2 regions of the Clostridium sp. RTP31139st1_H3_RTP31139_211217 genome follow, and region 2 is predicted to be linked to the other one. Evidence: riboswitches for the same ligand, from Rfam matches in the RefSeq annotation. Region 2 holds a riboswitch; the other holds the start of a gene.
The links. A riboswitch is a leader RNA that binds a small molecule or an ion and turns the genes downstream of it on or off. The one in region 2 is predicted to bind cobalamin.
Positions count from the first base shown of each region.

Region 1 (6,299 bases), on a different contig from region 2:
ACTATACTAGAAATATTTTATGATAGCAGTAAAAGCTTTTATGAGTATCAACCGGAGTGTGGAAGAGGTTATGAAATTATTTTAGAAAAGATAGATAATAATATTAAATTTGAAGAGATAAACAAAATATAGTTATAGAAAGGTTAGAAAAATGATTGAAATAATATTAGGATTTTTATTAGATTTAATAGTAGGTGATCCACAAAATCCTATACATCCAATTAGAATAATAGGATCGTTATGTAAGACAGTGGAAAAGTTTTTTAGAAGTATATTAAAGAGATACTTAAAAGTCGCAGGCTTATTAACTTGGATACTTGTGGTTTTTATAGTATTTATATTTAATTATTTATTACTTAAAGTTACATATAGAATTAATCCAAGTGTAACAATGATATTAGGATCTGTAATGATTTATTTTTGTATATCAACAAAGGCTCTTAAGATTGAAGGTTTGAAAGTTGTTAAATATGTAATTAAGGATGATATTGAAGGAGCAAGAAAGCAGTTATCATATATAGTAGGAAGAGATACAAAGAATTTAGATAAAGAATCAATATTAAAAGCTGTTGTAGAAACAGTAGCTGAAAATATGTCAGATGGGGTTATAGCACCTCTTTTTTATGCAGGTATAGGAGGGGCTCCGTTAGCATTTCTATACAAAGCAGTAAATACTATGGATTCTATGTTTGGATATAAAAATGACAAATATATTGAATTTGGATATTTTCCAGCAAAACTTGATGATGTATTTAATTATATTCCTGCAAGGTTAAGTGGGTATTTTATTGTAGTAGTATCTTTTATTTTAGGTTTAGATTATAAAAATAGCTTTAAAATTTATAAAAGGGATAAAAATAATCACAGCAGCCCTAATAGTGCGCATCCAGAAGCTGCTGTGGCAGGAGCTTTAAATGTTCAATTAGGAGGTCCAAACTATTATTTTGGAAAGCTCGTGGAAAAACAAACTATAGGTGATGATAGAGAAAAAATAGATATTAATAAGGTAAATAACACAAACAATATATTATATTGTAGTGCTGTTTTAGGGTGTATTATGGCATTAATTATTAATTGGAGTATAAATGTTATTTTTTAAGGAGGAAAGGTTATGGCAGTTCATGGTGGAAATACTGAAGAAATTGCAAGAAAATATAAGTTAAATCCAAGTGAAATTATAGATTTTTCAGCCAATATAAATCCATTAGGGATAAGTGAAAATGTTAAAAAGGCAATGATAGATGCAATTGATAAAGTAGTTAAATATCCAGATATAACTTATTTTGATTTAAAGAACTCTATTGGAGAGTTTGAAAAAATAAATACAAGAAATATTACATTAGGGAATGGAGCTGCAGAAGTAATATTTAATATAGTACGCGCTTTGAAACCTAAAAAAGCATTATTGCCAGCTCCAACTTTCTCAGAGTATGAAGAAGCAATTTTAAGTATTGATGGTGAGATAGAATATTATAACTTAAAGGAATCTAAGAATTTTAATTTAGATAATGAATTTATAGGGAATATAAAAAATAATATAGATATAGTTTTTATTTGTAATCCCAATAATCCAACTGGAGTTTTGACAACAAATGAATTTATCAAAAAAGTATTAAATAAGTCAATACTTACAAATACAATAGTTGTTATTGATGAATCTTTTTTAGATTTTGTTAAAGATAATAAGGAATATTCAAGTAATAAATTATTAAATGATTATGAAAACCTAATAATTGTAAAATCATTAACTAAATTTTTTGCAATTCCAGGGGCTAGGATAGGGTATGGATTGTGTTCAAATAAGGAAATAATGGATAAAATAAATAAGATTTTAGTGCCGTGGAGTATAAACGTTATAGCAGCTGAAGGTATAACTAAAGGACTAACAGAAAAGCAGTATATTAAAAAAAGTATAGAATATATAGAAGATGAGAAAGAATATTTATATAGTGCTTTAAAGCAAATAAAATATTTATATGTTTTTGAACCAAGTGTGAATTTCATAATGTTTAAAATATTAACTAATTTAGATTTAAAAGGTGAATTGATTAAAAGAAAAATATTAGTTAGAAGCTGTGATAATTATATAGGACTAGATAATAGTTTTTATAGAGTTGCAGTAAGAACAAGAGAAGAAAATAATAAATTGATTGCTGAATTAAAGCATATTTTATTTGACAAATAAAATTCATAAAGATATAATCATTATGAATTTTAAACCATAATAGGTGTTTTTTTAAACTTAATAGGGAATTAGGTTGAAGTCCTAAACTACCCCAGTAACCGTAAGACTGACGAAATTCATGTATAGCCACTGTATAAAAATACGGGAAGGTATGGAGAGTAGGATGAAGTTAAGTCGGGAGACCTGCCTACTATGATGATAATATTATCTTCTGAGGGTGAGATAATAGATACGAATAATAGATAATATAATTAATATGATTTGTTTTTAGATTTTAAGTGTTAGAGAATAAACTTAATAAATTATAATATTAAGTTTATTTTATGAATATTTAATGTTAAGAAATATTAAGAAATTATCAAAGTTATTATGTATTTTAGAGCGCTCTCAAATATGAAAGCGCTTTTTTTAGTTAGAAAAAATTAATAGGGTTAAAATTAGTAAAAAATATATATGAAAAGCCTAATTAATATATTACTAACTAAATTACACCACTCTAAAGTATACATTTAGGAGGAATAGTAATGCAAAAAATGAGAAAGGTTTTATCATTAGCTTTTACATTTATAATGGCTATGATGATATTTGTAGGATGTTCAAGTAAGCCTACAACGATGACAGATAGAGAAGGAAATGAATTTAATGTTCCTAGTGAAATTAATAGTATTATTTCTACAGCACCATCTAATACAGAAGTATTAGTAGAATTAGGTTTAGCAGATAAATTAGTAGCTGTAGATAAATACTCAGCTGATGTTGAAGGAGTAAGTGAAGATTTACCTAAAATAGATTTTAGAAATCCAGATGCGGAAACAATAATTTCTTTAAATCCTGATATAGTTATAGCATCAGGTCATAATAAATCTGGAGATGAAGATCCATTTGCTTTAATAAAAGAGGCTGGTATTACAGTTGTATATATTCCAAGTAGTTATAGTATTGATGGAATATATGGTGATATAGAGTTTATTGCAAGTTTAACAGGTACTGAAAAAAAAGGTGAAGAAATAATTAATTCTATGAAAGAAGAAGTTGCTAAGATAAAGGCAATTGGAGATACTATAGCAGATAAAAAGAAAGTTTATTTTGAAATTGGGGCTGGAGCAGGGCTTTATACATTTGGAAATGATACATTCTTAAATGAGCTTATAGAAACAGTAGGAGCTACTAATATTTTTGGAGAAGAAAATTCATGGATAACAGTAACACCAGAAGCTGTTATAGATGCTAATCCTGATGTTATTTTAGCAAATACTCCAGGAACTAATGAAGCAGGTTTAACTGCTGTGGAAGATATAAAAAGCAGAGAAGGCTGGGACACAATAACTGCTGTGCAAAATGGAGATGTATATCAAATAGATAAAAACTCATCTTCAAGAGCATCACAAAATGTTATAAAAGCTTTAAAGGAAATAGCAAAAGCTATTTATCCAGATGAGTATAAAGACCTATAAAAATAAAATATTATTAATTTTATCAATTCCGTTGGTATTATTAGCTATATGTATTGGAACTTCCTTAGGAAGTTCCAATATTAGCATATTGGATACTTTTTCTATATTAGCTAATAAGTTTTTTAGTGTCCCATTGCTTGATGGAATTGAACCTAAGCAAGTATCTATAATATGGAATTTAAGGTTACCAAGAGTATTACTTGCATTTATGGTTGGTGGTTCTCTTGCTGCTAGTGGCGCAATAGTACAATCAGTTTTGAAAAATCAATTAGCTTCACCATATACTTTAGGATTATCATCTGGTGCTTCATTAGGTGTAGGTATTATTATAGTAACAGGAATATCAATTCCGTTTTTGGGAAGATTAACTATGCCAGTAGTAGGATTTGCTTGCAGTTTAATTACTATGATAATAGTATTAAAGTTTTCAGAAAAAGTAGATAGAGGAATGTCTAATACAACAATAATACTTGCAGGTATGGTGTTATCACTATTTTTTAGTGCTACATTAACTACTATTTCAGCTTTAGCATCAGATAAGATGGAAAGTATAACAATGTGGTCTATGGGATCATTTTCTATGAGAGGATGGAGTTATGTTAAAGCAGGTATACCTTTTTTTATTATAGGAATTTTAGGTGTATCTTTTTATTTTAAAGAAATGGATGTATTAACATTTGGAGAAGAAGCAGCAAAAACTATAGGAGTAGATACAAATAAAGTTAAAAGAAGGTTATTTTTATTTGTTGCAATACTTACAGGTAGCGCAGTTGCACTTAGTGGAACTATAGGGTTTATAGATTTAATTGCACCACATGTTGTTAGAAAAATATTTGGTTCAAAGCATGCTTATGTTATACCAATGTCTGTTGTTTTTGGTGGATGTATGATGATAATGACGGATTTAGTATCAAGAACTATTGTAGCTCCATCAGAATTACCAGTTGGTGCAATAACAGCATTAATTGGCGGACCATTTTTTGCTTATATATATTTTAAAAAGTCAAAGTAGGTGGGTATTTTAATGCTAGAAGTTAATAAAGTTAGATGTGGATATGACAATAAAGAAATTGTTAAAGGGGTAAGCTTTAGCGTTGAGAGAGGTAAAAATCTTTGCATAGTTGGTCCTAATGGCTGTGGGAAAAGTACACTTTTAAAATCAATAGCAAATTTATTAGAGTATAAAGGAAATATAACATTAGACTCTAAAGAAATAAGCCAATTAAATAGAAAAGATTTAGCAAAAAATGTTGCATTAATGTCACAAGCTAGTAATATATATTTTCCATATACAGTTTATGAAACAGTAGCTTTAGGAAGATATGCTCATTTAAAAGGAGTATTTTCAAAGATAAATAAAAAAGATGAAGAAATAATTCTTAAAAGTATTGAAAATGTAGGGTTAATTGATATTAAAGATAAACTTATAAGTCAATTATCAGGAGGACAACTGCAAAGAGTATATTTAGCTAGGGCTTTTGCACAAGATCCAGATATAATTTTATTAGATGAACCTACTAATCATTTAGATTTAAAATGTCAAATAGAAATATTAGATTATTTAAATAAATGGACGAAGGAAAATAATAAAATTATTGTTGCTGTATTACATGATTTAAATCTAGTTCAAGCTTTTGGAGAAAAGGTAGTAATGATGAATGATGGAAAAATTATAGGGTCAGGAAATCCAAAAGATGTATTAACTGAAGAAAGACTACAAGAAGTTTATGGAATTGATGTAAAAGGCTTTATGCTCGAGGTTTTAGAAAAATGGAGGTAGTATATGAAAAATTTTGTAATGTCATATAGTTGTGGAAAAGATAGCACTTTAGCATTGTATAGAATGATAAAGGCTAGCAATACTCCAGCAGCTTTACTTATAACAGTAAATAAGGGTGAAAATAGGTCATGGTTTCATGGAGTTCCTAGAGAGTTAATAGTTGATATTTCTAAATCACTAAATATACCATTAATATTAGTAGAAACAAGTGGTGATGATTACGAAATTAAATTTACTGAAAAATTATTGAAAGCTAAAGAAAATTTTAAAATAGATTCTTGTGTTTTTGGTGATATAGATTTAGAACCACATAGAGAATGGTGTACATCAAGGTGTAATGAAGCTGGAATAGAGGCAATTTTCCCTTTATGGCAAGAAAATAGAGAAGAACTAGTATACGAGTTTATAGATAGTGGATTTAAAACAGTTATAAAGAATGTAAAGCTTGAGTGTATGGGAGAAGATTTCCTAGGGAAAGTTTTAACAAAAGAAGTAGTTGAAGAAATAAAGAAAACAGGTTCAGATGCTTGTGGAGAAAATGGAGAATACCATACTTTTGTATATGATGGACCAATATTTAAGTATCCAATAAAATTTAAAAGCTTAAATATTATAAAAAATGAAACACATGGTTTTTTAGATGTAAAGGAAAGTGAAAATGAATAAGATAATGGTTTTAGGAACAGCATCTGGAGTAGGTAAAAGTACCGTAGCAACAGCTTTATGTAGATATTACAGAAATAAAGGGTTTAAAGTAGCTCCATTTAAAGCATTAAATATATCATTAAATTCATATGTAACTGAAGATGGATTAGAAATGGGAAGGGCACAGGTTGTTCAAGCAGAGGCTTGTGAATTAAAGCCTATGGCATATATGAAT
Region 1 is NZ_JBCOAB010000018.1:49,253-55,551, forward strand. It holds gene ABUA17_RS09455 (histidine phosphatase family protein) at 1-132, shown strand, start outside; gene cbiB (adenosylcobinamide-phosphate synthase CbiB) at 152-1,099, shown strand; gene cobD (threonine-phosphate decarboxylase CobD) at 1,112-2,185, shown strand; cobalamin riboswitch at 2,210-2,390, shown strand; gene ABUA17_RS09470 (ABC transporter substrate-binding protein) at 2,710-3,639, shown strand; gene ABUA17_RS09475 (FecCD family ABC transporter permease) at 3,620-4,651, shown strand; gene ABUA17_RS09480 (ABC transporter ATP-binding protein) at 4,664-5,419, shown strand; gene ABUA17_RS09485 (Dph6-related ATP pyrophosphatase) at 5,423-6,085, shown strand; gene ABUA17_RS09490 (cobyric acid synthase) at 6,078-6,299, shown strand, end outside.
Region 1: another riboswitch for cobalamin. It lies ahead of ABUA17_RS09470 (ABC transporter substrate-binding protein); the one in region 2 lies ahead of ABUA17_RS15830 (ABC transporter substrate-binding protein).

Region 2 (6,299 bases):
ATTTAATGATGCAGTGATAGTGTAATAATAAGAATCACCTTCATTTTCAGCTTCAGCATAGTTTAAATAATCCTCAAGAGATAATGTTGTACCAGCTAAACTTGAAATATCAAAGTTACCCTTACCACCTTGTCCTGAAGCTTGCATATTAGACATAGCTTTAGAACGATCATAAGATATTTGTGCTGTAATTGTTAAAGAATCTAATGTATCTTCTTTAGCTGTTTCAGCAGCCTGTCTAATAGATAATGCGACACAAGAAGCAGTTGCAATGACAAGAACTATAACACCAATTAAAATGTTACGGGCTTTGTTTCTAGCAATACTTTTAAAAGCATTTTTTATTATATACATTTAATTTCCTCCTATAGATGTTTTTTTACTTCACATAAAGTATATAAATTCAAACTAAATTGAAACTAAATGCATAAGTGAATAATATGTGAAGTTTACTTTAAGGTTAGATTAAGTTAGAAATGGTATATTTAAATTAATAAGGAGATATTAAAGAGTTATATAAAAGAGTTATATAAAAAGTAAAATATATTTAAATAAAAAAAAGGAGATAAATATGAGACTTTTAATTGCAGAAGATGATAGGGATATATCAAAAGCTTTAGTTATGATATTAGAAAAAAATAATTATAGTGTAGATTCAGTTTTTAATGGGAAAGAAGCATATGAATATGCTGTTTCAGATAACTATGATGGTATAATTTTAGACATTATGATGCCAGAGTTAGATGGAATAGAAGTATTAACTAAGTTAAGAAGTGAAAGAATATCAACACCTATATTGTTATTAACAGCAAAAGCTGAAGTAGATGACAGAGTAGCTGGATTAGATGCAGGAGCAGATGATTATTTAGCAAAGCCTTTTGCTATATCAGAGCTTCTGGCTAGATTAAGGGCAATGCTTAGAAGAAAGGGGGAGTTTCAACCCGATATATTAGAGTTTAAATCTGTAACATTAAATAAAGCAACTTATGAACTAGGATATAACGATAAATATGTGAGATTAGCTAGTAGAGAGTTTCAAATGCTTGAAATGCTTATGAAGATGCCAGGCCAAGTAATACCTACAGATCAATTTATGGATAAGATTTGGGGCTGGGATTCTGAGGTGGAAGTAAGTATAGTATGGGTATATATATCTAATTTACGTAAAAAATTTGCGACAATACAAGCGCCTATTGAAATACATGCAATACGTGGAGTTGGATATTGTATGGGGGCTAAAGATGATTAAAAAGCTTAGAAAAAAGTTTATAATGGTCACTGCAATGGCCTTATTGGGTGTAATTGCAATTTTAATGACTTCAATTAATGTGATATATATTTTTAAAAGTGAAAAGAATTTAAATCATATATTAAATATAATAATCGAAAATGGCGGTAGATTATCAATTACTGATAAAGGATTTATTCCTAAAAAAGAATTAAGTGATACCATGACAAACCATAATTTTTGGGGAGGAAAGTATAGTGGAAATAGAGAGATTGCTTTTACAACAAGGTTTTGTGTTATAGACCTAGATGTTAATAAGCAAATAATTAATATTTATTCAGATAAAATTTCGGCTATTTCAGATGATGAAATTAAAGAGTATACGGAAAAAATATTAAAAAAGAATAAGTTAAGTGGGTGGATTAATGAATATAAGTATAAATTAAGTGAAAGTAATGATGGTTATATGTTAGTAATATTAGATGGATCAATGGCAAAACAATCAAATTGGTCTATATTTACTACATCTATATTAGTATCAACTATTAGCTATTTAATAGTTTTATTTATAATAGCGTTGTTTTCTAAAAGAGCGATTAAGCCAATTGCAGAAAGTTATGAAAAGCAAAAGCAATTTATTACTGATGCAAGTCATGAGTTAAAAACACCACTTACTATTATTTCAGCAAATTCAGAAATTTTAGAAATCACATATGGAAATGATGAGTGGATTGAAGGAATAGAAAAGCAAGCAGAAAGAATGCGTGATTTAGTAAATAATTTAGTTGTGTTAACAAAGATGGATGAAGAGAAGCAAACTATTATTTACAAGGAATTTAATTTTAGTGATGCAGTTTATGACACTACTATGGCTTTTGAAGGCTTATGTAAGAAGAATAAAAAGAAATTACATATAGATATTGATTCAGATATAAGTATGAAGGGAGATGAATCTGAATTTCGTAAGTTGATATCAATATTATTAGACAATGCAGTTAAGTATTGTGATGAAAATGGTAATATTTATGTTAGATTGAAAAAAGAAAAACATATTGTTATGAGCGTAAGAAATTCTTATAAAGATGTAAGTAACATTGAATTAAATAGGTTATTCGATCGTTTTTATAGAGTTGATAAAGCTAGAACTAGAAATGGTAGTTATGGTTTAGGTCTTGCAATTGCTCAAGCGATTATTGATAGGCATAAAGGAAAGATTAAGGTTATGAATATTGATGATAAAATGATAGAGTTTGAAGTTAAATTATAATATTAAGATTACTGAAATTATAATAAGTCCAGTAATTTTCCAGTAAAATATAGACAAACTTTCTATAGTTAGATATACTGAGTAAGTTGTTAAATATAATGATAATAAGTAATATTGGTTAAAAATAGTTTTCTTAATAATCTATTTTTATTAAAAAGGAAGTTAGGTGAAAATCCTACACAGTGCCGCTACTGTAATTAGGGAGTAGTAATTCAATATGCCATTGAACATAAATTATGTTTGAGAAGGTGAATTAGTATGATGATCTTTAAGTCAGGAGACTTGCCAGTATTATAATATCGATACTCTTCGGTAAAAGAGTGATATTAATAAAATTAAATATCAAATCGTAAGATTTTAAGTTTCATCTATAGGGGAAATATGTAATTTAATTAATCGAACTTAACTGAAACTCCAAAAGTGAATTATTAAATATGTAATTTAGTTTTTACAGTATAAATTCAGATTTGGAAAGTTGAGGTTATACACCGTAGGCTTATTCTATATATGAGAATGAGATTAAAGAGTATCCTTATATCTTTATATTAAAATAGCAAAATATAAATAGATAAAGGGAGAAAAAAATGAAAAAATTAAAAAAACTAACAACACTTCTATTAAGCGTAATGCTTATCGTAGGACTTGTTTCTTGTGGGACAAGTAAGCAATTATCATCCAATGAAAATTCTAATGTACAATCTCAAGAAAATAATGACTCACATTATCCAGTAACAATAACAACTTATAATTATTTAAAAGAGCCTGTTGAGATAACTTTTGATAAGGCACCGGAAAGAGTAGTAGCTATTTATCAAAATTCTATAGAAACTTTGTTAGCTTTAGGATTAGAAGATAAAATAGTTGCAGCAGCAGGTTTAGATCATGACGTTAAAGATGAGTATAAAGATGCTTTTAGTAAAGTAAATTATTTAGAGGATTTTACTCCATCAAAAGAAACAATAATAATGGAAAAACCAGATTTTATATTAAGTTGGTATTCTATATTTGATGATAAAAGATTAGGGGATATTTACTATTGGAATGAAAATGGTGTAAATACGTATATGTCATTAAATAGTGGTGTAGTATCAGAAAGAACTATAGAAAATGAAATAAATGATATATTAAATTTAGGAAAGATTTTTAATGTAGAAGAAAAAGCTCAAGCTTTAGTAGATGAGATTACATCAACTGTAAGTGAGGTTTCTTCAAAAGTAAGTAATGAAGAAAAGCAAAGTGCTATGGTAATAGAGTTTTATGATGATGAAATATACACATATGGTTCTAAAACTTTAGCTGGAGATATGGTAACAAAATTAGGAGCAGAACTTTTAAATCCAGAGGGTGGAAATATAGGGGCAGAAGATTTAATTAAATTAAATCCAGATTGTATTTTTGTTTCTTACATGGATAGAGGAAATGAAAATGTTCCAGTTGAAGAAATAAACAAGATATTAGAAAATCCAGCATTTGCAAGCCTTTCAGCAGTTAAAAACAAAAGAGTTTATTCTATACCATTAGGTGATATGTATTCTAGTGGAATAAGAACTATAGATGGTATAAATACTTTTGCAAATGGATTATATGAAAATGAGAAATAAGTTTTTTAAAGAAGTTCCTATATATATAGGGGCTTCTGTCATACTATTAGTTATACTTTTTTTATCAATAGGCTTTGCTGTTACAATTGGATCTGTTGATATTAGTATAAAAGAGGTTTATCAAGTTATACTATATAAATTATTGAATATTGGAGATTCATCTATTGGGACAGGTGCTGTGGCAGATGTAGTATGGCTTATAAGAATGCCAAGAATAGTGTTAGCTATAGCCGTTGGAGTAGGATTATCAGTAGTTGGTATTGTAATGCAAGCAATAGTTAAAAATCCATTAGCAGATCCATATATATTAGGAGTTTCTTCTGGGGCTTCTTTAGGAGCAACACTTGCAGTAGTATTAGGTATAGGAAGTTCATTTGGAAGCAACTCACTTGGAATTATGGGGTTCATAGGAGCCTTTGGAGTTTCTATATTAGTTTTGATTATATCTAATATAGGGGGAAGAAGTAACTCTATAAAACTGCTTTTAGCAGGAATGGCATTAAGTTCTGTTTGTAGTTCTTTTTCAAGTTTTTTGGTTTATATATCAGATGATTCACAAAAATTAAAGACTATAACATTTTGGTTAATGGGAAGTTTGGCTGGAGCAAAGTGGAATGAAATAGTGATTATAATGCCTATTATAATTTTAGGAGTAATATTTTTTATGACTCAATATAGGACTTTAAACTTAATGTTATTAGGAGATGAAGTATCAATTACACTAGGTACTGATTTGCATAAATTTAGGATTATATATTTAGTAATCACTTCTTTGATGATTGGACTATTAGTTTATGTATCTGGAATGATTGGATTTGTAGGTCTTATAATTCCTCATATAGTAAGAATGATTTTTGGAACTGATCATAAGAAGATAATACCAATATCAGCTTTATTAGGAGCTATAATTTTAATATGGGCAGATGTACTTTCTAGAGCATTAATAAAAGGTACTGAAATACCAATAGGAATAGTTATATCGATAATAGGTTCACCTTTATTTGTATGGCTTATGATTAAAAAGAATTATGGGTTTGGTGGTAGTAAGTAAATGAATATAAAAACTGAAAATATAAATGTTACTTTAGAGAAAAATAATATATTAAAAGGCATTAATATAGAGGTAGATAATAAGGAGTTTGTGGGAATAATTGGACCTAATGGAAGTGGAAAATCTACTCTTTTAAAGTGTATATATAGAATATTAAAACCAAGTGAAGGTGTAATAAAGTTAGATGGTATTGATATGAAAAATATATCTATAAAAGAAAGCTCTAAAAAACTATCTGTATTATCTCAACATAATAATTATAATTTTGATTTTACTGTTAAAGAAATTGTTTTAATGGGAAGAGCACCTTATAAGAAGTTTATGGAGCGAGATAATAAAGAAGATTATGACATAGTAAATGATGCTTTAGAAAAGGTTGATATGCTAGAGTTTAAAGATAGAAGCTTTCAAAGTTTATCAGGTGGGGAACAACAAAGAGTAATACTTGCAAGAGCATTAGCACAAAAGCCTAAGTGTTTGATATTAGATGAACCAACAAATCATTTAGATATAAAATATCAATTGCAGCTTATGAGAATAGTTAAAAGCCTAAATATAGAAGTTATTGCAGCTATTCATGATTTAAATATTGCAGCAATGTATTGTGATAAAATATATGTTTTGAAGGACGGTAAAATTGTTAAATTTGGTAAGACAAATGAAGTGCTTACAAAGAAGCTTATAAAGGATGTTTATGAAGTAGATGCAGATGTTATTGTAAATCAAGGCATGGTTCATATTTCTTATATCAGTTAGATGAATAATATCTTTTTGATAAAATTTATATAATCTATGATAAATGGAGGTAACGATGGGAATAGCAATTATGTCTTGTAGAAAGTTAATTAATAAATGTACTGGAACAGGATGTTTTAGAGCATATTATAAAAATATTGATTCCTTCTCTATATATAAAGAAAAAAATTATATACTAATGAGTTTTTTTAATTGTATAGGGTGTAAAGAAACAATATATGAAGATGAGAACTGGAAACATAAGATTAAACAGTTAAAGAATTCAGGAGTTGATACTATACATATAGCACGATGTATAGAAGTAGAATGTGATGATTATAGTAAGCATGAAAAAGTATTGATAAAGGAAGGGTTTAATGTAGTTAAAGAAACTCATAAATAAATTAAATATTGATA
Region 2 is NZ_JBCOAB010000052.1:161-6,459, reverse strand. It holds gene ABUA17_RS15845 (ABC transporter permease) at 1-354, opposite strand, end outside; gene ABUA17_RS15840 (response regulator transcription factor) at 572-1,249, shown strand; gene ABUA17_RS15835 (sensor histidine kinase) at 1,242-2,495, shown strand; cobalamin riboswitch at 2,594-2,799, shown strand; gene ABUA17_RS15830 (ABC transporter substrate-binding protein) at 3,080-4,096, shown strand; gene ABUA17_RS15825 (FecCD family ABC transporter permease) at 4,080-5,147, shown strand; gene ABUA17_RS15820 (ABC transporter ATP-binding protein) at 5,148-5,903, shown strand; gene ABUA17_RS15815 (CGGC domain-containing protein) at 5,959-6,285, shown strand.